4 regions of the Streptomyces sp. NA02950 genome follow, and region 4 is predicted to be linked to each of the others. Evidence: predicted binding sites of a transcription regulator. Region 4 holds the regulator's gene; each other region holds the start of a gene.

Region 1 (5,673 bases), 970 kb from region 4:
GATCACCTCCTCACCATCGGAATCGCCTCGTCCGGAGAAAAACGGACGGGGCGATTCCATGTGTGGAACCGCGATACAGTTGGCCAGATTCCGAACCGGCCGGAGGCTGGAACCGCATACGGAACTCGTCAAGTTGTGCGCGAAATGTAAGCATGATTTGTCGGGTTGGTGTCCTATGTCCGGCCCGAGTTGCCCCACATTCGTGAGAATCCTTCACTTCTGGGCCAACGGCCGTCCCCAGAATTCTCGTCCGATTGACCTGTTGCAGAGGGCGTTGGGACGGATACATTCAGCGGCGGTCGACGCGTTCCGGCGCACACCCTCCTGACCGGGGGGTGAGGTCTGACCCGGGTCCGCGGAGTGCGGTCCTGCGCAAAAGGGCCAGCAATAGGGGAGTTAGGAATGGCTCAGGGCACCGTCAAGTGGTTCAACGCGGAGAAGGGGTACGGCTTCATCGCGGTCGACGGTGGTGCGGACGTGTTCGTCCACTACAGCGCGATCCAGATGGACGGCTACCGCACCCTCGAGGAAGGCCAGCGGGTGGAGTTCGAAATCTCGCAGGGTCAGAAGGGCCCGCAGGCCGACATGGTCCGCGTGGCCGTTGGCTGACGCGCCGACGCGACGCAGCTGACTGGACTGTCGGAGGGCCCGCACCCCGCACCGGGGGCGCGGGCCCTCTGGCGTCGCCGCCCCTCGCCCGGCCATCGACGCCCTACGGGCGCTTGCGCCCACCCGTCGCCCGACCGCCACCCCCCATCGACGCCCTACGGGCGCTTGCGCCCACCCGTCGCCCGGCCGCCACCCCCCATCGACGCCCTACGGGCGCTTGCGCCCACCCGTCGCCCGGCCGCCACCCCCCATCGACGCCCTACGGGCGCTTGCGCCCACCCGTCGCCCGGCCGCCACCCCCCATCGACGCCCTACGGGCGCTTGCGCCCACCCGTCGCCCGGCCGCCACCCCCCATCGACGCCCTACGGGCGCTTGCGCCCACCCGTCGCCCGGCCGCCACCCCCCATCGACGCCCTACGGGCGCTTGCGCCCACCCGTCGCCCGGCCGCCACCCCCCATCGACGCCCTACGGGCGCTTGCACTCTCATGGGTCGAGTGCTAATCATTGGCGTTAGCACTCTGAGAGTGAGAGTGACAGAAGGACCGGGTCGGTGAGGCCCGCCAATGCCATACGGGGCAAGGAACCGTACGGCAGGCAGGCCGTCCGTCGCGGGCGCCAGCGCGGTCCGGAGCAATCCACCCCGTCTTGGGAGGACCACTTCACATGGCCAAGATCATCGCGTTCGACGAGGAGGCGCGGCGCGGCCTCGAGCGCGGGATGAACCAGCTCGCCGACGCCGTCAAGGTCACCCTCGGCCCCAAGGGCCGCAACGTCGTCCTCGAGAAGAAGTGGGGCGCCCCCACGATCACCAACGATGGTGTGTCCATCGCCAAGGAGATCGAGCTCGAGGACGCGTACGAGAAGATCGGCGCCGAGCTGGTCAAGGAGGTCGCGAAGAAGACGGACGACGTCGCCGGTGACGGCACGACGACCGCGACCGTCCTCGCCCAGGCGCTGGTCAAGGAGGGCCTCCGCAACGTTGCCGCGGGCGCCAACCCGATGGCCCTCAAGCGCGGCATCGAGAAGGCCGTCGAGGCCGTCTCCGCCCAGCTGCTCGAGCAGGCCAAGGACGTGGAGACCAAGGAGCAGATCGCCTCCACCGCCTCCATCTCCGCCGCCGACATCCAGATCGGTGAGCTCATCGCCGAGGCGATGGACAAGGTCGGCAAGGAAGGCGTCATCACCGTCGAGGAGTCGCAGACCTTCGGGCTCGAGCTCGAGCTCACCGAGGGCATGCGCTTCGACAAGGGCTACATCTCCCCGTACTTCGCGACGGACATGGAGCGTATGGAGGCGTCGCTCGACGACCCGTACATCCTGATCGTCAACTCGAAGATCACCAGCGTGAAGGACCTCCTCCCGCTGCTCGAGAAGGTCATGCAGTCCGGCAAGCCGCTGCTGATCATCGCCGAGGACATCGAGGGCGAGGCCCTGGCGACCCTGGTCGTCAACAAGATCCGTGGCACCTTCAAGTCCGTCGCCGTCAAGGCTCCGGGCTTCGGTGACCGCCGCAAGGCCATGCTCGGTGACATCGCCATCCTCACCGGTGGCACCGTCATCTCCGAGGAGGTCGGCCTCAAGCTGGAGAACGCCGGTCTCGACCTGCTCGGCCGCGCCCGCAAGGTCACCGTCACCAAGGACGAGACCACCATCGTGGACGGCGCCGGCGACACCGACCAGGTGCAGGGCCGCGTCAACCAGATCCGCGCCGAGATCGAGTCCTCGGACTCCGACTACGACCGCGAGAAGCTCCAGGAGCGCCTGGCGAAGCTGGCCGGCGGCGTGGCCGTCATCAAGGCCGGTGCCGCCACCGAGGTCGAGCTCAAGGAGCGCAAGCACCGCATCGAGGACGCGGTGCGCAACGCCAAGGCGGCCGTCGAGGAGGGCATCGTCGCCGGTGGTGGCGTGGCCCTGCTCCAGACCGTGTCGGTCTTCGAGAAGCTGGAGCTCGAGGGCGACGAGGCCACCGGCGCCCAGGCCGTCCGCCTGGCGCTCGAGGCCCCGCTGAAGCAGATCGCGGTCAACGCCGGTCTCGAGGGCGGCGTCGTGGTGGAGAAGGTGCGCAACCTGACCCCGGGCCACGGTCTCAACGCGGCCACCGGCGAGTACGTCGACCTCATCGCCGAGGGCATCATCGACCCGGCCAAGGTCACGCGCTCCGCGCTCCAGAACGCCGCGTCGATCGCCGCGCTGTTCCTGACCACCGAGGCCGTCATCGCCGACAAGCCGGAGAAGGCCGCCGCGGCGGGCGCTCCGGGCGGCATGCCGGGCGGTGACATGGACTTCTGATCGACGATCCCTCGTCGGTCCAACCGTCCTGAACGTCGGGGCGGCACCCTCTCCCAGGGGTGCCGCCCCGACGGCGTTTCTCCGGCCCGTTGTGAAGGGGGCGGGGCTGTGTCGATGTGCGGCTCCGCCGCGTGGGCGCGACCAGCCACGACGCAGCCGCGGAGGCATGACGGCACCTCGCGGCGCTCCCTGCGGAGCGCTTACCGAGCCCGGGCCGCCTCCAGGGCCGCGCGCAGATGGCCGCCCGCCTCACCGAGCAGCTTCTCGGCGGTCGGCGCGTCCACCTCGCCCAGGATGGTGAGGATGGCGTTCTTCGTCTCGCCGTCGGTGGCCGCGAGCGCGCTCTCGATCCGTTCCTCCGGGGCGCCGGTGGCCAGCGAGACGATCCGGCGCGAGCGTGCGCGCAGCTTCTCGTTGGAAGCGCGCACATCGACCATCAGATTCCCGAAGGTCTTGCCCAGCCGGATCATGGTGATGGTCGAGATCATGTTGAGCACCAGCTTCTGGGCGGTGCCCGACTTCAGCCGGGTCGAGCCGGTGACCAGCTCCGGTCCCACCACGATCTCGATCCCGTGGTGGGCCGCCGCGGCGAGCGCCGAGCCCGCGTTGCAGGACAGCCCGACGGTGAGCGCGCCCCTGGACCGGGCGTGCCCGACCGCGCCGACGGCGTACGGGGTGCGGCCGGAGGCCGAGACGCCGACGACCGCGTCGTGCTCGCCCACACCGAGCCGGTCGAGGTCCTCGGCGGCCAGCTCCTTGCTGTCCTCCGCCCCCTCGGCGGAGACCACCATGGCCTCCGGACCGCCCGCGAGCACCCCGAGCACCTGGCCCGGCCGGGTGTTGAAGGTGGGCGGGCACTCGCTCGCGTCGAGCACCCCGAGCCGCCCCGCGGTGCCCGCGCCCGCGTAGATCAGCCGGCCGCCGCGGGCCATCCGGGCGGCGATGTCGTCGATGGCGGCGGCGATGCGGGGGAGCTGGGCGGCGACGGCGGTGGGGACGGTGGCGTCCTCCCCGTTCATGATCCGGGCGATCTCGAGCGTCTCGAGCCGGTCGATCTCGGCGAGTTCGGGGCGGAACGCCTCGGTGGTGAGGGTCTCCAGCTGGGCCCGGAGCTGTACCGGGCCCTGGTCGGCGGCGGAAGTCATGCGAAACGGCTCTTTCCCATAGTCAGCGTGGCGGGGGGTGGGTGGGGTGCGGATGACTCGGGGGTGGCTCGGGGGTCTCTGATACGGGCTGTGGTCAGCGGTGGCCGGGACGAGGATCGTGCCGATGGGCGAGCGCCTCGTACGAGGCGGACAGCGCGGGCGCCGCGGACTCGTACGTACGCTGGGCGACCCCGATGAACAGGCAGTCCACCACCAGCAGCTGACTGGTCCGGCTGGCCATGGCCGCCGGGCGCAGCTCGCTCTCGCGGGCGGTGGAGGTGGTGAGCACGAAGTCCGCGTACTGCGCCACCTCGCCGTCCGGCCGTCCGGTGATCGCGACGGTGGTCGCCCCGCGCTCGAAGGCGGCCCGCAGCGGTTCGATGACGTCCGTGGTGCGCCCCGAGTGGGTGATGGCGATGGCCACGTCGCCCGAGTGGAGCTGCACGGCGTTGGTGACCGCGAGATGCGGATCGGCGTGGGCATGGGCTATCAGCCCGATGCGCAGGAGTTTCTGGACGAGGTCCTGGCCGACCAGGCTCGAGGCGCCCACCCCGTAGACATCGATCCGGCGGGCGGTGGCGAGCGCCGAGACGGCCGCCTCCAGCTGGCTGGTGTCCAGTGCGGCGGCGGTGTCCGCCAGACACTGCTGCTCCTCCTGCGCCAGCTTGGTGACCACATCGGCGATCGGGTCGTCGACCGCGATGTCCGCCGTGACGGCCGGGGCCCGTCCGGCCGCCTGCTGCGCGGCCAGCGCGGCGAGGGCCAGGCGCAGATCGCGGTATCCGGGGTAGCCGAGCAGCCGGGAGGTGCGTACGACGGTGGCTTCGCTGGTACCCGTCCGCTCGGCGAGCCCGGTGACGGTGAGGGCCGCGCAACCGGCCGGATCACCGGCCACCGTCTCGGCGACGCGCTGCATGGAGCGGGTCATGGAGGGAGCCAGCGTACGGACCTTCGCCGCGAGGGCGGCCGGTGCGGGAGCGGGGGCCTCGGACGGGGTGAAAGTTTCCTTCAGCTTACTGCTCACATCTGAAAACTATTTCCGGACATGACGCCCGTCAACCCTCCGGAGCCCCGCCGTCAACCCACCGGCGGAGTGCGACGGAGGGTGATGGGCAGGCACCACGGTGAAGCAAAGGCGACAATGGGAGCCATGAAGCTCGAACACGCACTGCACGCGGCGCGTGCGCTCGTCCTGGCCGATCTCGCGGCGGGAAATGTCGCCCAGGCGGACATCGTGTCGCTGGTCGAGGACGCGATCACGCACCGTCGGTGGTGGGTCGAGCAGTGGCCCGAAGGCGCCGCCTATGTGGCCGGACTGGTCGCCCAGGACGTCCAGGACGCCCTGCTGGAGCGCTACGGCCGCTGGCCGCTGTGCCCCGTCTGCACCGAGGGCGGCGACCTCCACGCGCTGGACGTGGCGCCGGAGTTGGGCGTCGACCCGCACTGGGTGTGCGGCAAGACCGCGGTCGCGGTGGCGCGCGTCGGCTCGCTCGGAACCACCCTCTGATGGCCGTACTGATCGACCCACCGGCCTGGCCGGGCCACGGCCGGATGTGGTCGCACCTGGTGAGCGATGTCTCGTACGACGAGCTCCACGCGTTCGCGTCCCGGATCGGCGCGCCCCGCCG
Region 2 (5,673 bases), 2.7 Mb from region 4:
ACCGCGGCCGATGCGCTGGGCATGGCCGACCCGCAGCCCATGGACGTCCGTCAGCGCATCGGCCCGGCCGGTGCGGGGGGATCCGGGGATTGTCCCGTCGGTGTTCATGGAAGGTATGCGTAGCACGGGACGCCAGGGAACGGGCCATGGCAGGGGCGGGGAGTGAGGCGCGCGCCGGGCCGGGTGGGATGCTTCCGGGAGCGGCGCCACGAGATGGGCCCGGGGCCGATACGCCGTCATATACAGGACGTTCATCAGACGTTGATGCCCCACCAGCAGTCTGAGCGGTATCCCGTCCGTACCCGCCCGAAAGAAGACCGACGTGCCCCGTACCTCTCGGACGGAGGTGCTCCCGACTCTGGCCGCCGACACCCGGCAGGCCGCCCGGGTGGCCCTCCGCTGGATCAGCGAGCCGGACTGCACCGAGGAGCTCACCCATGCGGAGCTGCTCGACCAGGCGGCCAGGGCCGCGGCCGCCCTCACCCGGCTCGGGATCCGCGCCGGTGACCGGGTGGCGGTCCATCTGCCGCTGGTGCCCGAGTCCGTGATCGCCACGCTTGCCTGCGGCCGTCTCGATGTCGTTCGTGTCAGCCTCCCGGTGGGGCTGCGCCCGCATGAACTGCGCAACCGGATCAGGGAGGCGGGGGCCAGGGTTGTCATCACCGCGGACGGCGAGCAGCGCCGTGGCGAGGCGAAGGCGCTCAAGCAGATCGTCGACCGGGCGCTGACCGGCTGCCCGGAGGTGCGCTCGGTGCTGGTGGTGCACCGGCTCGCCCGCCCGGTGTCCTGGAAGTCCGGCCGGGACCGGTGGTGGCACGAGGAGCTGGGGCGGTACACCGAGCCGCTGGCCCGGCCGTACTCTTGAGGCATGAGCACCGCCCCTGCCCCCGGACCGCGCGATCCGGCAGCCGCGCTGATCTTTGGTGATCCACTGGCGCAGCCGTCGCCGGACGACACGGACCGCGGGTGGGGTGAGCGGACTCCTGGCGGCGACGGCGCCGACTGCGCCGCGGATCTGGCGCGGTTCCTCGACGAGAAACCGCCCCACCACCTCTGACGCGCGGCTAGGCGCCGCTGCCGCGCTGGGCCACCAGCTCGTCGCGTATCTCGCGGAGCAGGGTGATCTCGGCGGCCTCCACCGCGGCCTGCTCCTCCTCCGCCTGCGCCTCCCGGGCGGCCTTCCGCGCCAGATAGCGCGACATCGGCAGCACCATCAGGAAGTACACCACCGCCGCTGTGATCAGGAAGGTGAGCACGGCCGAGAGCACGGTGCCCCACATGAGCGGGATGCCGTGGACGACCTCGCCCGCGGCGTTCGTCTCGCAGGGCGCCTTCAGGCACGAGCGGTACTTCTCCAGGTCCTTCGTGCCGAAGGCTCCGACGATGGGATTGATCAGGCCCTTCACGATGGAGTTCACAACGGCGGTGAAGGCGGCTCCGATGACAACCGCGACAGCCAGGTCGATCACATTGCCGCGCATCAGGAAGGCCTTGAAGCCTTCCATGACGCTCTGCTTCTCCTCGGTCACCTTCTCCTGACTCAAGCCACAGCCTCTCTTTCGCCGCATGGGTGCTGGAGCGGACGGTTCCGCAACCTACACCGGGGCGGACCAGGGGCAAGAGCCCAGGAGGGGTCATCAGGATCGGCACAGCGTCACCGCCAGCCGGGAACTGGCCGCGGCACCGGCCAGCGCCGCGGCGGTCGCCCGGGGAACGGTCAGCACAACCAGCGCCCCGCCGCCGTCCGGCGGCTCAGCCCCGTAGGCCCCGTCTTCGTCCACCCCGGCGGCGTCCGCCGCCCCGCGGGCCCCGCCCTCCTCCGTCCCGCTCGCGTCCACCGCCGCACTCCCGCGGGCCCCGCTCTCGCCCGCCCCGGGCACCTCGGCGACCCGTACCCCGGGCGCGACCACCCGCGCAGGGGCGCCGGACCCGCGGCCCGAAGCCGCGCTCGGCAGGGGCATGGCCAGCACATCCACCCGGTCGCCCGGGTGCAGCAGCTCCACCGCCGCCGCGTCGGCGATCCGGACCGGAGCCGCCACCATGGCGGGCCGTGTACCGCCCCGGCGGCCGCCGTCCTCCGAGGCGGGCACCGGCGCGGGCGCCCCGCCCCCGTGCCCCGGACCGGGCGGTGCCGCGGCAGCGAGCGCCGCGGCGGTCAGCGCGAGACCGGCCGCCATCGGGCGTCTGCGCCGCCGCACCGCCCGCCGCAGCCGATGGCCGCCGTCCCGCCCGATCCGGACCGGGGCGAAACCGGGAACCGTGCTCAGCGGGGGAGCGGAGCGGGGTAACGCGAGTGCGGGGGACGGATGGGACATGGCACATCACCGCCTGGTGTGAAGGGTCCGGAGCTTCCGGCCCCTTCACGATGCCCGTCCCCGCCCGAACCCGCTCGGGCCTGTGGACGGCCAAGCGGACTGTGCACAACTCGGTCACCCGTTCGAGCGATGTCCTGCCCCAGGTGTCGAGCGACATCCCGTCCCGAGTGACGCCCCGCCTCCGGGTGTCGAGCGATGCCCCGCCCCCAGGCGCCAGCCACGCCCTGCCCCAGGCGCCAGCCACGTCCCGCCCCCAGGCGTCAGCCACGTCCCGCCCCCAGGCGTCAGCCACGCCCTGCCCCAGGCGCCAGCCCCGCCCCGCCCCCAGGCGCCAACCACGCCTCCTCCAGGCGCGTTCCCGCACCGCCCTACGGCAGCTCGATCCCCAGGTCCCAGCCGTCGTGCGCGCGGGTGCACAGGCAGTCCCGCTCGGAGCTCTCCGGCAGCCTGACCACCGCGTCGAAGAGCACCTCGCGCAGCCGCCCGATGTTCTCCCCGAACACCTTCAGCACCTCGGTGTGGGTGACCCCCTCGCCCGTCTCCACCCCCGCGTCCAGATCGGTCACCAGCGACAACGACGTGTAGCAGAGCCCAAGTTCACGGGCGAGCACGGCTTCCGGATGGCCGGTCATACCCACCACCGACCAGCCCTGGGCGGCATGCCAGCGCGATTCCGCCCGGGTGGAGAAGCGCGGCCCCTCGACCACACACATCGTCCCGCCGTCCACCGGCTCCCACGCGCGGCCGCGCGCCGCCTCGACGGCCGCCTTCCGCCCCACCGGGCAGTACGGGTCGGCGAAGGTCGTGTGCACCACGTTCGGGATCCGGCCGTCCGGCAGCGGCTCACCGTCGAAGTAGGTCTGGACGCGTCCCTTCGTACGGTCCACGAGCTGGTCCGGCACCAGCAGCGTCCCCGGCCCGTACTCCGGCCGCAGCCCGCCCACCGCGCACGGCCCGAGTATCTGCCGCACACCGAGCGAGCGCAGAGCCCACAGGTTGGCGCGGTAGTTGATCCGGTGCGGCGGCAGATGGTGCTTGCGGCCGTGGCGGGGGAGGAAGGCGACCCGCCGTCCCGCGACGTCGCCGAGGAAGAGCGTGTCGCTCGGTGCCCCATAGGGAGTCTCAACGGTGATCTCGGTCACATCGTCGAGGAACGAGTAGAACCCGGATCCCCCGATGACCCCTATGTCTGCTTGCCTGCTGCTGGTCTCGGCCATGTGATCACCCTAGCCAGCGGTGCCCGCCGGTTCGACACCCGCCGTAGGACGCACACATCGCCGTACGACGCCCAACCGCCGTACGACGCGCGCCACCCCGCCGTCTCCAGGAAGACGGCGGGGTGGCGCGGCGGAAGATCAGGCGGCCGACGTGGCGCTGCTCGCCGAGGAGCGCGACGTGGACGACGACGAGCTGGACGACGACGAGCTGGACGCCGACGAGGACGAAGAACCCGACCCGGACGACGAGTCCGAGGACGAGGACGAGGAAGCGGACGACGAGCTGCCGCTGTCGCTCTTCGCCGCGGGCTTGGCCGAAGCACCGCTCGAGCCGCTGGCGGAGGAGCGGCTGTCGTTCCGGTAGAAGCCGGAGCCCTTGAAGACGATGCCGACCGCCGAGAACACCTTCTTCAGGCGTCCCTGGCAGCTGGGGCACTCGGTGAGCGCGTCGTCGGTGAACTTCTGCACCGCCTCGAGGCCCTCGCCGCACGCGGTGCACTGGTACTGGTAGGTCGGCACGTACTTCCTCCTGGCACTCTCACTCAATGAGTGCTAACGACGCTCCATAGTGCAGTATTCCGGCCCGTCAGTCCACTGGATCGAGCCACACGGTGATCGATCCCACGCTGCGCCGCCGCCCCCGGTGCCCCCGCTCAGCCGCCACCCGTCCCCAGCCAGCCCGCCAGCTTGCCGCCGCGCCCCACCGCCCGCAGCCGCTTCTCCGCCGCGTCGCGCACCGGGTCCGTGGCCACCACCAGCAGTTCGTCGCCGCGCCGCAGCACCGTGGAGGGCAACGGCACAAAGCTGGCCTTGTCCCGGACGACCAGGGTGACCGCGGCCCCGGGCGGCAGCCGCAGCTCGCCGATCTCGACCCCGTGCATCTTGGAGTCCTGGGGGATGGAGACCGACAGCAGATGGCCGCGCAGCCGCTCCAGTGGCGCCGACTCGATCCCGAGGTCCGACGCCTCCTCCGGCTCGCCGAGCCGCAGCCGGGTGGCCAGCCAGGGCAGCGTCGGCCCCTGGACCAGCGTGTAGACGATCACCAGCACAAAGACGATGTTGAAGATCCGCCAGCTGTCGGGCACCTCACCGACCATCGGGATGGTCGCCAGCACAATGGGCACCGCGCCGCGCAGCCCGGCCCAGGACAGCAGCGCCTTCTCCCGCCACGGCACCCGGAACGGCGCCGTGCTGACCAGGACCGACACCGGCCGGGCGATCACCGTCAGCACCAGCCCCACGACCACCGCGGGCCAGATGTCATCGGTTAGGTCGTGCGGTGTCACCAGCAGACCGAGCAGTACGAACATGCCGATCTGGGCGAGCCAGCCGAGCCCCTCGGCGAAGCCGCGCGTCGCCGGCCAGTGCGGCAGCCGGGCGTTCCCCAGGACCAGCGAGGCGAGATAGACGGCGAGGAAGCCGGAGCCGTGCGCCAGCGCGCCGCCCGCGTAGGCGGTCACGGCGATGGCCACCACCGCGATCGGGTAGAGGCCGGAGGCGGGCAGCGCCACGTGCCGCAGACCGTAGGCGCCGAGCCAGCCGATCGCGAGCCCGATTGCCGCGCCGATCGCCAGTTCCAGGGCGATCTCGCCCATCAGGAAGTACCAGGGGTCGATGGGCCCCTGGGTGGAGAAGGCGACCACCAGGATCACCACCGGGGCGTCGTTGAAGCCGGACTCGGCCTCCAGGGCGCCCGTGAGCTTCTTGGGCAGCGGCACCTTGCGCAGCACCGAGAAGACCGCCGCCGCGTCCGTGGAGGACACCACCGCGCCGATGATCAGCGCCTGCCGCCAGTCCAGTCCCACCACATAGTGCGCCGCCGCCGCGGTGACCCCCACGCTCACCGCGACGCCGGCGGTGGACAGTGCCGCCGCCATCGGCAGGGCGGGTTTGATCTCCCGCCACTTCGTGCTGAGACCGCCCTCGGCCAGGATCACGACCAGGGCGGCATAGCCCAGGATCTGCGTCAGCTCGGCGTCGTCGAACTTGACCCCGATGCCGTCCTGGCCGATGGCCACGCCGAGCCCGAGGTAGATCAGCAGGGTGGGCAGCCCGCTGCGGGAGGAGAGCCTGACGGCCGCCACCGCGACGAGGAGGACGAGCGAGCAGACCAGCAGCAGTTCATTGAGGTGGTGGACAGT
Region 3 (5,673 bases), 2.4 Mb from region 4:
GGTCACCATGTAGGGCGAGAGGTAGCCCTTGTCGAAGGCCATGCCCTCGGTGAAGTCCAGCTCCAGGCCGAAGGTGTTGGACTCCTCGACGGTGATGACACCGTCCTTGCCGACCTTGTCCATCGCCTCGGCGATAAGCTCGCCGACCTGCTTGTCCTGGGCGGACAGCGCGGCCACGGCGGCGATGTCGGTCTTGGAGTCGATCGGGCGGGCGGTGGCCAGCAGGTCGTCCGAGACGGCCTTGACCGCGGCGTCGATGCCCTTCTTCAGGGCGGCCGGGGAGGCACCGGCGGCCACGTTGCGCAGGCCCTCGCGGACCAGCGCCTGGGCCAGCACGGTGGCGGTGGTGGTGCCGTCACCCGCGATGTCGTTGGTCTTGGTCGCCACCTCCTTGACGAGCTGGGCGCCCAGGTTCTCGTACGGGTCGTCGACCTCGACCTCACGGGCGATGGTGACACCGTCGTTGGTGATGGTCGGCGCGCCGAACTTCTTGTCGATGACGACGTTCCGGCCGCGGGGGCCGATGGTCACCTTGACCGTGTCCGCCAGCTTGTTGACGCCGCGCTCGAGGGCTCGACGGGCGTCCTCGTCGAACTTCAGGATCTTCGCCATGAGTTGCGTATGTCCTCTCAAACGAACCGCGCCCCGACCCCGGGTATCTGTGACACGGGCACCGGGGCGCGGCTCATAGGCAAAACTTCGGTGATTACTTCTCGACGATCGCGAGGACGTCGCGAGCCGAGAGGACGAGGTACTCCTCGCCGCTGTACTTCACCTCGGTGCCGCCGTACTTGCTGTAGAGCACGACGTCACCGACGGCGACGTCGAGCGGAAGACGGTTGCCGTCCTCGAAGCGGCCCGGGCCCACGGCCAGGACAACGCCCTCCTGGGGCTTCTCCTTGGCAGTGTCCGGGATGACCAGACCGGAAGCCGTGGTCTGCTCGGCGTCGAGCGGCTGGACCACGATGCGGTCCTCGAGCGGCTTGATGGCAACCTTGGAGCTGGTGGTCGTCACGATCCGACCTCCCCCTTCGGAGATCTCACGGGGTTAACTGTCTGAGGTGGCGACCAGGTGGATCCGTCGTCGCGGGTGCCGGACCTGCCCGTCGCTGTGTGGCTGGCACTCCGTACTGCCGAGTGCCAGCCTCGACATTATGACGCGGTTAGCACTCAGTCAACTAGAGTGCCAGGCGAACGGTGGGTGCCCCCACCAGCGCACTAGCGCCGGTGGGGGCACCGCTCATGCTGCCTGGGCCGTCTCTGGGCCGTCTCTGCCCTGGTCAGGCCACTGGAAGAGCTTATCGACCGCCCGCCGCGTGCGCGCCTGACTGCTCGGCATCAGGTGCGCGTACACCCGGAGGGTGAGCGCGGGATCGGCGTGCCCCAGGTACTCACTCACGGCCCTGATGCTCTCCCCCGCGTCCAGCAGCACGGAGGCGTAGAAGTGCCTCAGCGCGTGCATGCCGTGTTCGCGGGCCGAGGCGTACCGCTCCCCCCGCTCCCGCTCCGGGATGACCCCCGCGGCGACCAGAGCGGGTTTCCAGGCGTCCACGTTGAAGTTCTCCCGGCGGACCGCGGTACCGCTCGGAGTGGTGAAGATCAGTCGATGCGTGACCGGTGGCCCGTCCGGGCGCAGCCACGGCAGGGTGACGGGGGTCGGAGGATTGACCTCGGCGTGCTGACGCACGGCGTCAGCCACCGCACGGGGCAGCGGTACGTCCCGAATCTTGTTGCACTTGGGCGGGGCGAACACTGGCTTCCCCCGGACCAGCTTGACCTGTCGCAGAACGTGCAGGGTCTCGCCCTCGAAGTTCAGGGCGTCCGCGGCCACGCCGAAGACCTCCCCCTGCCGCAGCCCGCATCCGGCGGCAAGGTCGACCATGGGCCGGAAGATCTCAGGCAGTCCGTCCCGCACCGCGAAAACCCGATCAGCCTCCCAGGGGACAAGCCGCTTCGGCTCGATCGCTGGCGCCCGGACGGTTCCGGCGTCGCACGGGTTGCGGTTCAGGTGACCGTCGTCCACAGCGGCCGACAGCAGGGCACGAACGTTCGCGTAGATCGTGCGACCGTAGGAGCCAGCCACCCCGGCCCGCTCCAAGGCGTGGACCCAATCCCGGATGTGTCCGGGCTGGAACGAACCGAGCGGGCGCGAGCCGAGGTACGGGTAGGCGTGCCGCCGGAGCCGCATCTCGACCATGTCGCGGGTGCTCACGTTCGTCGTCTGCGAGGCGTGCCACTTCTCCGCGTACTGCCGGAAGGTGATCCGTCCGGCCGTCGGGTCGATGTACTGCCCGCGCGACATGTCGGCCTCGATGTGGGCAAGCCACTGGTCGGCGAGCCGCTTCTGTTTGTCGGGGAATGACTTGCTCTTCTCGGTGCCGTCGGGGCCGATGTAGCGGGCGCGGTAGCGCATGCCGGTGCCGTGACGGTCGGTCTTGACGCGGCGGGCTTTGCCGTCGGCTGTCTCGGTCTTGTACCAGCGGTCTTGGATGTGGCCTGCCATGGAGGCTGTGGTCCCTTCGCGCGTGCATGGGAGCGGGGCGGGGCCGTGTGGCCCCGCCCCGCGGCGTGGGTGGTTGGGCTGTGTCTGTGGTCAGGCAGCGACCGAAGCTGCCTTGCGCTCCCGGACGTAGCGATGGACGTCGGCAGGGTCGTAGCGCAGGTGCTTGCCGATCCGGAAGCCGGGCGGGCCGAGGCGCTTCTTGCGCCACTGGTAGACGGTCTCCTTGGGCACCTCGAAGATCTCGGCGATGTCGTCGGGGGTGAGGTAGCGGTCCGGCAACCCGGCGCGGAGCGTGGCGCGCGGGTCCGGCTGTTCACGTGCGGTGCTCATGACGTGTCCTCCGTGCGCGGGCGCGGGTCCTGTTTCGGGGGTCTGCGCCTGTCCGAGGTGCGGATTTCTGCGTCATCGCGTCACGCACGTCATTTGCGGTTCTGACCTGCGGTTATGCGGTGACGCGGGCAGCTCGGGGCGTGTCACAGGGCGGGGCGGGGTTCTGTCACCCGTGACGCGGGTGACGCGGGATGACGCAGGTTTGGCCGTCTGCGTCACCGCTGTAGCCGCTGGTCAGGGACCGGGTTGGGGTGGCTGGTGACGTGGGTGACGCAGGGTCTCTTCTCTTAGGAAGAGAAGAGGGGGTGGTGTCTGTGGTGGTGCGGTGCTGCTCAGGACGTGAAGAAGGAGCCGCTTCGCGGCGCGTCTTGTGCAGCGGCGGCAAGCCGCCGGAACAGCAAGAGGAGCACCGCCCAGGCGCGGGGTGCTCCTCTTGCTTGTGCGGTGTGGCGCCGTGGTGGCGCGGGTCAGAACGCCGTTTCCTGCTCGTTCGGTGGCGGGAGCGGGGGTCGGGTCATCTCGATGTAGCGGGCGGCGCTGGTGCGGCCCCAGTCGATGAGGACGCCGCGTGCGGCGAGGGTCGGCTGTAGCCGCTTGAGCCGGTCGGAGAGGACCTTGCCGGTGGTGGGCCAGCCCTTGGGCAGGGGACGGCACTCCTCGCCGCTGTAGAGGCCGGTGAGGCAGTGCAGCCACTCCGAGGACGACATACGGACTTCCGCGCCCGCATCGAGCCCGGCGGCGTGCTTCAAGACCGTCTGCGCGAGGAGGTCTCCTTCGATGACGTCGTCGTTGAGGTCATCGAGGCTGGCCCGGTACGCGGCCAGCGAGCCGAACCCGGTAGCCGCATCGAGTTGCGCGCACAGGTGGGCGAAGTCGGCCATCCGCAGGTCGGTGGGGGTCTCCGCCTCGGCGGCCCGCACCTTCACTGTCAGGTCCAGCAGGGAGCCGAGAACTACCGGCAGGATCTCCGCGTACTCGGTCCACAGCTCTGCCTCGGTCCGCCGCACCCGGGGCCGCACGAGACGGAGCGGGAGGAGACGTTCAGCGAGGTCCGGGCGGATGACGCCGACGTCGATGCCGGTCAGCAGCATGGGCCGTCGGTAGCGGGAGCGGACGACGTCGCCGTCGGTGAAGAGCGCGCGCTTGATGCTCTCGGCGCCGGTCACGATGCAGCACATGAGGTCGGACAGGTCCGGGGGCAGGTGGGAGAGGTTGTCCAGGGCGGTGACCCATCCGGCGGCGACGGCCGTGATCATGTTCTCCTCGTCCTTCGGCGCCCGGCGCAGGTCCCCGCTCATCCCCTCGATGATCCGCACGAGCATCCGGCCGCCGGTGGACTTGCCCGCCCCCTGGGGGCCGGTGAGGAACGGCGCGGGCACGGGCACGGACGGCTCCAGGCAGCCGATCAGCCAGGCGATGGCCAGGCACTCGGTCTCTGCGCTGGCGAAGTTGCACAGACGGAGCAGGAGATCGATGCCCTTGCCGTTGGTGTCCTTGTCGGGCAGGGGGAGTTCGCCGGTGAGCTGGGTGCGCCGCCAGCAGACTTCCCGCGGGTCGGGGGTGAGGATGTCCCAGCCGGTGGGGTGGATGCGGACGGACTTGCCGTCATCGCGGCCCAAGTCGAGCCACGTCGCGCCGTCGAACCCGGGGGCGACGCGGATGTGGGTGGGCTGTACGTCCTCGGTCAGCGCGAGTGCTTCGATCAAGTCCAACGCCTCCTTGAGTGCCGTGCCGTTGAACACGCCGACCCCGTCCCTGAAGAGGCCGACCATGAGTTCCTGCCGGTGGCTCCCCGTCGTGCCCTGGGAGCGGATCGGACGGGCCACGGGGTGATCATTCCTCTGCGCGTACACGGTGCCGTCGATGGTGCGGAAGTACCGGAAGTGCGCTTGCGCGTAGTCGGTGATGACCTCGCGGGCCGGAGTCTTCTCGTCCTCGGACATGGCTACATCCCCAGCGCGGCACGGGCGTTGGCCCACGCGTCGACACAGTGACGGGCGGATTCGCCCTTGGCCTGGGCAGCGCTGAACAGTCGCGCCATGTGGGCCTCGGTGAGGCAGCCGCACCGGCCGTGCGCAGACAGCACCGCCAGGAACGTGCGGTACACCGTTGCGTGCACCGCGCTGCGGGCCTCCGTGATGCGCTGCTCCGCCATGGCGATACCGCGTTCCAGGTAGACAGGCGTGCGGTGGCGGCACTCCCCGCCACCGCCCAACGCGGCCACGGTGACGACGTGCGGGCGCCGGGCCGGGGAGGGTTCTTTCACGGCGAGTGCGCGCACCTCGTCGGGCAGGGTGGTCATGGTGCCGGTGCCGGGGCCGAGCCAGCGGGCGTAGGACATGCGCGACTTGATGTCCACCTCGGGCCGGACCTTGTTGGCCGAGGTCATGGCGCCGCGGTAGATCCAGTGTTCACCGCGGGTCGTCGGCACGATCCGGGTGGCGGGCAGGGTCTGGCGGGCCCAGGCGACGGCTGCTGTGTCGTCGAGGTCCACCACGGTCAGCCGGGCACCGCCGGGGTGGTAGGCGACCGTCACGGCCTCCCGCCACGCCGACGCCCATGCGGGCGAGGCGATGACGGACGGATCGGTGGTGGCGGCGGCCCACGCGTGACAGGGACCGGGGCACTGGCAGGGACCCGCGTCCTTCATGTTCGGCCGCCCGCCACAGGCGACGGCCGCGCAGGTGCGGCAATTCCCGAACGGGACCTTGCCGTGCCGGAGGGGCAACACCGGCAGACCGGCCGCGGCTAGCTCCAGCGCGGTCCGCAGGGGCGACAGGGCGGGAGGGTCTCGCCGGATGACGGCGGGTTGGGTCATGCTGGATGTCCTCCAGTTCTGT
Region 4 (5,673 bases):
GGTAGGAATATGACTACGCTGAGTGCGCGCTGGGAAAAGGGGGATCATCGCGATGACCGCTGTGGACGACCGGGTGGAGCTCATGGCCGATGACCGAGCGGACCATATGGCAAAGGCATTCGAGGATCTCTCTGTGCCCGAAGGGCTCAAGGCTGAGCTGATCCGGGGGGAAATCGTGATGATGGCCGGGCCCGACTGGGTCAACAATTCGATCGTAGAGTCTGTGGTGGACCAGATCCCCCGCGCTGCATGGCATAGGTTGCAGACGCAGGACATCGCGATCCCGGGCGAGGCTAGTGAGCCGCAGCCGGATCTTGTGGTCTATGAGCGTGGAGGGTTCGAAGGCCCCGGGCGCCTCGTGCCCGCCCCGGCGGTCACCATGGTCGTAGAAGTCATCTCCAAGACCAGCGCGCGCCGTGACTACCAGGACAAGCGCTCGGTGTACGCGGCCGGGCAGATCCCCGCCTACCTGATCATCGACCCCATCGCCGCCAAGTGCGTTCTGCTCACCGAGCCGAAGGGGGCCGGTGAGGAGGCTGACTACTGGACGGAGCGGGCCAGCGAGTTCGGCGACCCGGTGACCATCGAGGCGCTGGACCTCACGCTGGAGACCGACGAGTTCCACACCCTTAGCTGACCCCCACCGTCACGAAATCGATCAGCTCCTCCACCCGCCCCAGGAGTTCCGGCCGCAGGTCCTTGTAGGAGTGGACCGAGGAGAGGATGCGCTGCCAGGCGGCGCCGGTGTTCTCCCGCCAGCCCAGGGCGCGGCACACGCCCGTTTTCCAGTCCTGGCCGCGCGGTACCTCGGGCCAGGCGGCGATGCCCGCCGAGGACGGCTTCACGGCCTCCCAGATGTCGATGTAGGGATGGCCGACGACCAGTACGTGGTCGCCGGTGACCTCGGCGGCGATGCGGGACTCCTTGGAGCCGGGCACCAGATGGTCGACCAGGACGCCGAGCCGGGCGTCCGGGCCGGGGGCGAAGTCCCGGACGATGGCGGGGAGATCGTCGACGCCCTCCAGGTACTCGACGACCACGCCCTCGATGCGCAGATCGTCGCCCCAGACCCGCTCGACCAGCTCCGCGTCATGGCGCCCCTCGACGTAGATGCGCCCCGCGCGGGCCACCCTCGCCCGCGCCCCCGGTACGGCGAGGGAGCCGGAAGCCGTGCGCCGGGGCGTGGCGGGGGCCGTCGCGCGCGGGCGTACCAGCGTGACGACGCGGCCCTCGAGCAGAAAGCCGCGCGGCTCCATGGGGAAGACGCGGTGTTTGCCGAAGCGGTCCTCCAGAGTGACCGTCGGGCCCTGCGCGGTCTTCTCGCAGCGGATCACCGCCCCGCAGAACCCGGTGGTGACCTCCTCCACGACGAGGTCCGGCTCGGCGGGGACCTCCGGGGCGGGCTGCTGCCGCTTCCAGGGCGGGGTCAGGTCCGGGTTGTCGTATCGGCTGCGCACCCGGCTGACGATAGCGGCGGAGTCAGCGGGACACGCCGAAGCGGGCGGCCAGTTCGTCGCGCTGGGTGCGGACGAACTCGGCGTCCACCACGGACCCGTGGCCCGGGACGTACCGTGCCTCCTCGCCGCCGAGCGCCAGCAGCCGGTCCAGGGCGGCCGGCCACCGCGCGGGGATCGCGTCGCGCCCCGCCTGCGGCGGTCCGGACTCCTCGACCAGATCGCCGCAGAAGACCACCTCGGGCTGCCCGGGGACCAGGACCGCCAGGTCGTGGGCGGTGTGCCCGGGGCCGACGTTCGCCAGCAGCACGGGCCGGTCGCCCAGGTCAAGGGTGACCTCCCCGGAGACGGAGTGGTGGGGGAGGACCAGGTGGTCGGCGGCCTCGGTGGCGGCGCCCCGGTCCACACCCTGCCGGATGGCCGACTCGCGCAGTTCCTCCCGCTCGGCACGCAGCAGTTCGTCCAGGCCCGCGGCCCCGTACACCTCGCAGCCCGAGAAGGCGGCCGTGCCCAGGACGTGGTCGAAATGCGGATGGGTGAGCGCGATCCGGGTCGGGCGGCGCCCGGCGAGCCGGGTGATCTGGGTGCGGAGCGCGGCACCGTCACGCAGCGTGGCCCCGGTGTCCACGACGAGTACGTCCGTCCGCCCGACGACCACGCCGACGGTCTCGTCCCAGCCCGGCATGCGCAGCCGGGCCACCCCGGGGGCGAGGGTTTCCCAGCCCGCCTCGTGCCACCGCGGCTCTTCCCAACACGTCTCCATACCGAGACGCTAGCTCTCGGAGCGATAGCGTGGCGGGTCGTGCGGCCTCCGCCACACGGCGGCTCTTGCCCCGGCCACCGCACCCCGCCGTACACTGGCGTAGGGGTTCTGGCACTCGTGACCGTTGAGTGCCAGGGGGACGACCTGAAGAGACCGCTGGACTGGAGGTGCGCGGGGTGCTCAGCGAACGCAGACTCGAAGTGCTGCGTGCCATTGTCCAGGACTATGTGGGGACCGAGGAGCCGGTCGGCTCCAAGGCGCTCACCGAGCGCCACCGGCTGGGGGTCTCCCCGGCCACGGTGCGCAATGACATGGCCGCGCTGGAGGACGAGGGCTTCATCGCCCAGCCGCACACCAGCGCCGGGCGCATCCCCACCGACAAGGGCTACCGCCTCTTCGTGGACAAGCTGGCCGGAGTCAAGCCGCTGTCCACGCCGGAGCGCAGGGCCATCCAGAACTTCCTGGACGGCGCCGTGGACCTCGACGACGTCGTGGGCCGCACCGTCCGGCTGCTGGCGCAGCTGACCCGGCAGGTCGCGGTGGTGCAGTACCCGTCGCTGACCCGTTCGACGGTGCGCCATGTGGAGCTGCTGCCGCTGGCCCCGGCCCGGGTGATGCTGGTGCTGATCACGGACACCGGGCGGGTCGAGCAGCGCATGGTGGACTGCCCCTCGCCGGTGGGCGAGGAGTCGCTCGCGGATCTGCGGGCCCGGCTCAACAGCCGTGTCGTGGGGCGGCGGTTCGCGGATGTGCCGCAGTTGGTGCAGGATCTTCCGGAGTCCTTCGAGCAGGAGGACCGGGGGACGGTCTCGACGGTGCTGGCGACCTTGCTCGAGACGCTGGTGGAGGAGACCGAGGAGCGGCTGATGATCGGCGGCACCGCGAACCTCACGCGTTTCGTGCATGATTTCCCCCTGACGATCCGGCCCGTTCTGGAGGCACTTGAGGAGCAGGTCGTCCTCCTCAAGCTGCTCGGCGAGGCCAAGGACTCGGGTATGACCGTGCGCATCGGGCATGAGAATGCTCACGAGGGGCTGAATTCCACCTCGGTGGTCGCGGTCGGCTACGGTCTGGGCGACGAGGCCGTCGCCAAACTCGGCGTGGTCGGACCGACCCGCATGGACTACCCCGGAACGATGGGAGCGGTACGCGCAGTGGCACGTTACGTCGGACAGATCCTGGCGGAGTCGTAAGTGGCGACGGACTACTACGCAGTCCTGGGCGTGCCGCGTGATGCCTCGCAGGACCAGATCAAGAAGGCATTCCGCCGGCTCGCCCGCGAGCTGCACCCGGATGTGAACCCGGATCCGAAGACCCAGGAGCGGTTCAAGGAGATCAACGCCGCTTACGAGATCTTGTCGGACCCGCAGAAGAAGCAGGTCTACGACCTCGGCGGGGACCCGATGTCGGGCGCGGGCGGAGGAGGCGGCGCCGGTGGCTTCGGCGCGGGCTTCGGCAACTTCTCCGACATCATGGACGCCTTCTTCGGTACCGCTTCGCAGCGCGGCCCCCGGTCCCGCACCCGGCGCGGCCAGGACGCCATGATCCGTCTCGATGTGGAGCTCAGCGAGGCCGCGTTCGGGACCACGAAGGACATCCAGGTCGACACCGCGGTGGTGTGCACCACGTGCAGCGGCGAGGGCGCGGCGCCGGGCACCTCGGCGCAGACCTGTGACATGTGCCGCGGCCGCGGTGAGGTCTCGCAGGTCACCCGCTCCTTCCTGGGGCAGGTCATGACCTCGCGGCCGTGTCCGCAGTGCCAGGGCTTCGGCACCGTGGTGCCGACCCCGTGTCCGGAGTGCGCCGGTGACGGGCGGATCCGTTCGCGGCGCACCCTGACCGTGAAGATCCCGGCCGGTGTGGACAACGGCACCCGGATCCAGCTGGCGGGCGAGGGCGAGGTCGGCCCGGGCGGCGGGCCCGCGGGCGATCTGTATGTGGAGATCCACGAGGTCCCGCATCCGGTCTTCCAACGCCGCGGCGACGACATGCACTGCACGGTGACCATCCCGATGACGGCGGCGGCGCTCGGCACCAAGGTGCCGCTGGAGACGCTGGACGGCCTGGAGGAGGTCGACATCCGGCCCGGCACCCAGTCCGGCCAGTCGATCCCGCTGCACCAGCGCGGCGTCACCCATCTGCGGGGCGGCGGCCGGGGCGATCTGATCGTCCATGTCGAGGTCACCACCCCCACCAAGCTGGACGCGGAGCAGGAGGAGCTGCTGCGGCGGCTGTCCAAGCTGCGCGGCGAGGAGCGGCCGACCGGGGAGTTCAAGCCCGGTCAGCAGGGGCTGTTCTCGCGCTTGAAGGACGCGTTCAACGGGCGGTAGGTGTCCGGCCGGGGGTTCGGGGGTTGTCCCCCGGGGGATGCGGCCAAGCCCGGCCGGCAGGGGCTGTTCTCGCGCTTGAAGGACGCGTTCAACGGGCGGTAGGTGTCCGGCCGGGGGTTCGGGGGTTGTCCCCCGGGGGATGCGGCCAAGCCCGGCCGGCAGGGGCTGTTCTCGCGCCTGGAGGACGCGTTCAACGGGCGGTAGGCGTCCGGCCGGGATCCCCACTGACGGCGGTGATCCGGTTGTCGGCCGGTGCGGAGCACATGACACGATGTGGCCATGTCCTCCGCGCTGACCGATCTCTTTCGGTATCCGATCGTGCAGGCGCCGATGGCGGGCGGAGCGTCCTGCCCCCCGCTGGCCGCCGCCGTCTCCGAGGCCGGCGGTCTCGGTTTTCTCGCCGCCGGGTACAAGACCCCGGAGGCGATGTACGAAGAGATCAAACAGCTGCGCGGACTGACCGACCGGCCCTTCGGCGTCAATCTGTTCATGCCGCAGCCGCCCACCGCCGACCCGGCCGCCATCGAGGTCTACCGCGAGCAGCTCGCGGGCGAGGCCACCTGGTACCAGACGCCGCTCGGCGACCCCGACGCGGGCGTGGACGACGCGTACGAGGCGAAGCTGGCGATCCTGCTCGACGACCCGGCGCCGGTGGTCTCGTTCACCTTCGGCTGCCCCACCCGAGATGTCCTGGACGCCCTGGCCAAGGCCGGTACGCGCACCGTCGTCACGGTCACCTCGCCGGTCGAGGCGCAGAGCGCCCAGTGGGCGGGCGCCGACGCGCTCTGTGTGCAGGGCGTGGAGGCGGGCGGCCACCAGGGCGGCTTCCGCAACGACCCGGCCGAGGACGGCATGGGCGGCGGCTTCGGGCTGCTGTCGCTGATCGCGCTGGTCCGCGAGTTCGTGCAGATTTCGGTCATCGCGGCGGGCGGGCTGATGCGCGGTTCCCAGATCGCCGCGGCGCTGGCCGCAGGCGCGAGCGCGGCCCAGCTGGGCACCGCGTTCCTGGTGACCGCCGAGTCCAGGGCCAACGGCCTGCACAAGCGCGCCATGACGGACCCGATGTTCGGCCGGACCGAGCTGACCCGCGCCTTCTCCGGCCGTCCGGCCCGGGGCCTGGTCAACC

What was found. The regulator HrcA, encoded in region 4, represses chaperone genes, less so after heat shock. The targets are predictions, from matches to a motif close to TTNGCACTCNGNNNNNCNGAGTGCNAA.
Region 1: the regulator HrcA is predicted to act here: its motif matches at 1,122-1,148, upstream of groL (chaperonin GroEL).
Region 2: the regulator HrcA is predicted to act here: its motif matches at 4,062-4,088, upstream of HUT19_RS15345 (FmdB family zinc ribbon protein).
Region 3: the regulator HrcA is predicted to act here: its motif matches at 1,164-1,190, upstream of groES (co-chaperone GroES).

What each region holds. Positions count from the first base shown of each region.
Region 1 is NZ_CP054916.1:5,310,274-5,315,946, forward strand. It holds gene HUT19_RS23300 (cold-shock protein) at 403-609, shown strand; gene groL (chaperonin GroEL) at 1,275-2,900, shown strand; gene murQ (N-acetylmuramic acid 6-phosphate etherase) at 3,101-4,045, opposite strand; gene HUT19_RS23315 (MurR/RpiR family transcriptional regulator) at 4,140-5,069, opposite strand; gene HUT19_RS23320 (hypothetical protein) at 5,196-5,552, shown strand; gene HUT19_RS23325 (DUF4031 domain-containing protein) at 5,552-5,673, shown strand, end outside.
Region 2 is NZ_CP054916.1:3,608,643-3,614,315, reverse strand. It holds gene HUT19_RS15375 (P1 family peptidase) at 1-108, opposite strand, end outside; gene HUT19_RS15370 (AMP-binding protein) at 323-865, shown strand; gene HUT19_RS15365 (hypothetical protein) at 869-1,057, shown strand; gene mscL (large conductance mechanosensitive channel protein MscL) at 1,065-1,505, opposite strand; gene HUT19_RS15355 (RcpC/CpaB family pilus assembly protein) at 1,638-2,315, opposite strand; gene HUT19_RS15350 (S-methyl-5'-thioadenosine phosphorylase) at 2,684-3,532, opposite strand; gene HUT19_RS15345 (FmdB family zinc ribbon protein) at 3,671-4,051, opposite strand; gene HUT19_RS15340 (potassium/proton antiporter) at 4,186-5,673, opposite strand, start outside.
Region 3 is NZ_CP054916.1:3,915,522-3,921,194, forward strand. It holds gene groL (chaperonin GroEL) at 1-612, opposite strand, end outside; gene groES (co-chaperone GroES) at 707-1,015, opposite strand; gene xerC (tyrosine recombinase XerC) at 1,241-2,503, opposite strand; gene HUT19_RS16725 (helix-turn-helix domain-containing protein) at 2,594-2,833, opposite strand; gene HUT19_RS16730 (ATP-binding protein) at 3,301-4,776, opposite strand; gene HUT19_RS16735 (bifunctional DNA primase/polymerase) at 4,779-5,651, opposite strand.
Region 4 is NZ_CP054916.1:6,282,741-6,288,413, forward strand. It holds gene HUT19_RS27475 (Uma2 family endonuclease) at 53-637, shown strand; gene HUT19_RS27480 (DUF3097 domain-containing protein) at 630-1,457, opposite strand; gene HUT19_RS27485 (MBL fold metallo-hydrolase) at 1,480-2,217, opposite strand; gene hrcA (heat-inducible transcriptional repressor HrcA) at 2,394-3,410, shown strand; gene dnaJ (molecular chaperone DnaJ) at 3,411-4,547, shown strand; gene HUT19_RS27500 (nitronate monooxygenase) at 4,827-5,673, shown strand, end outside.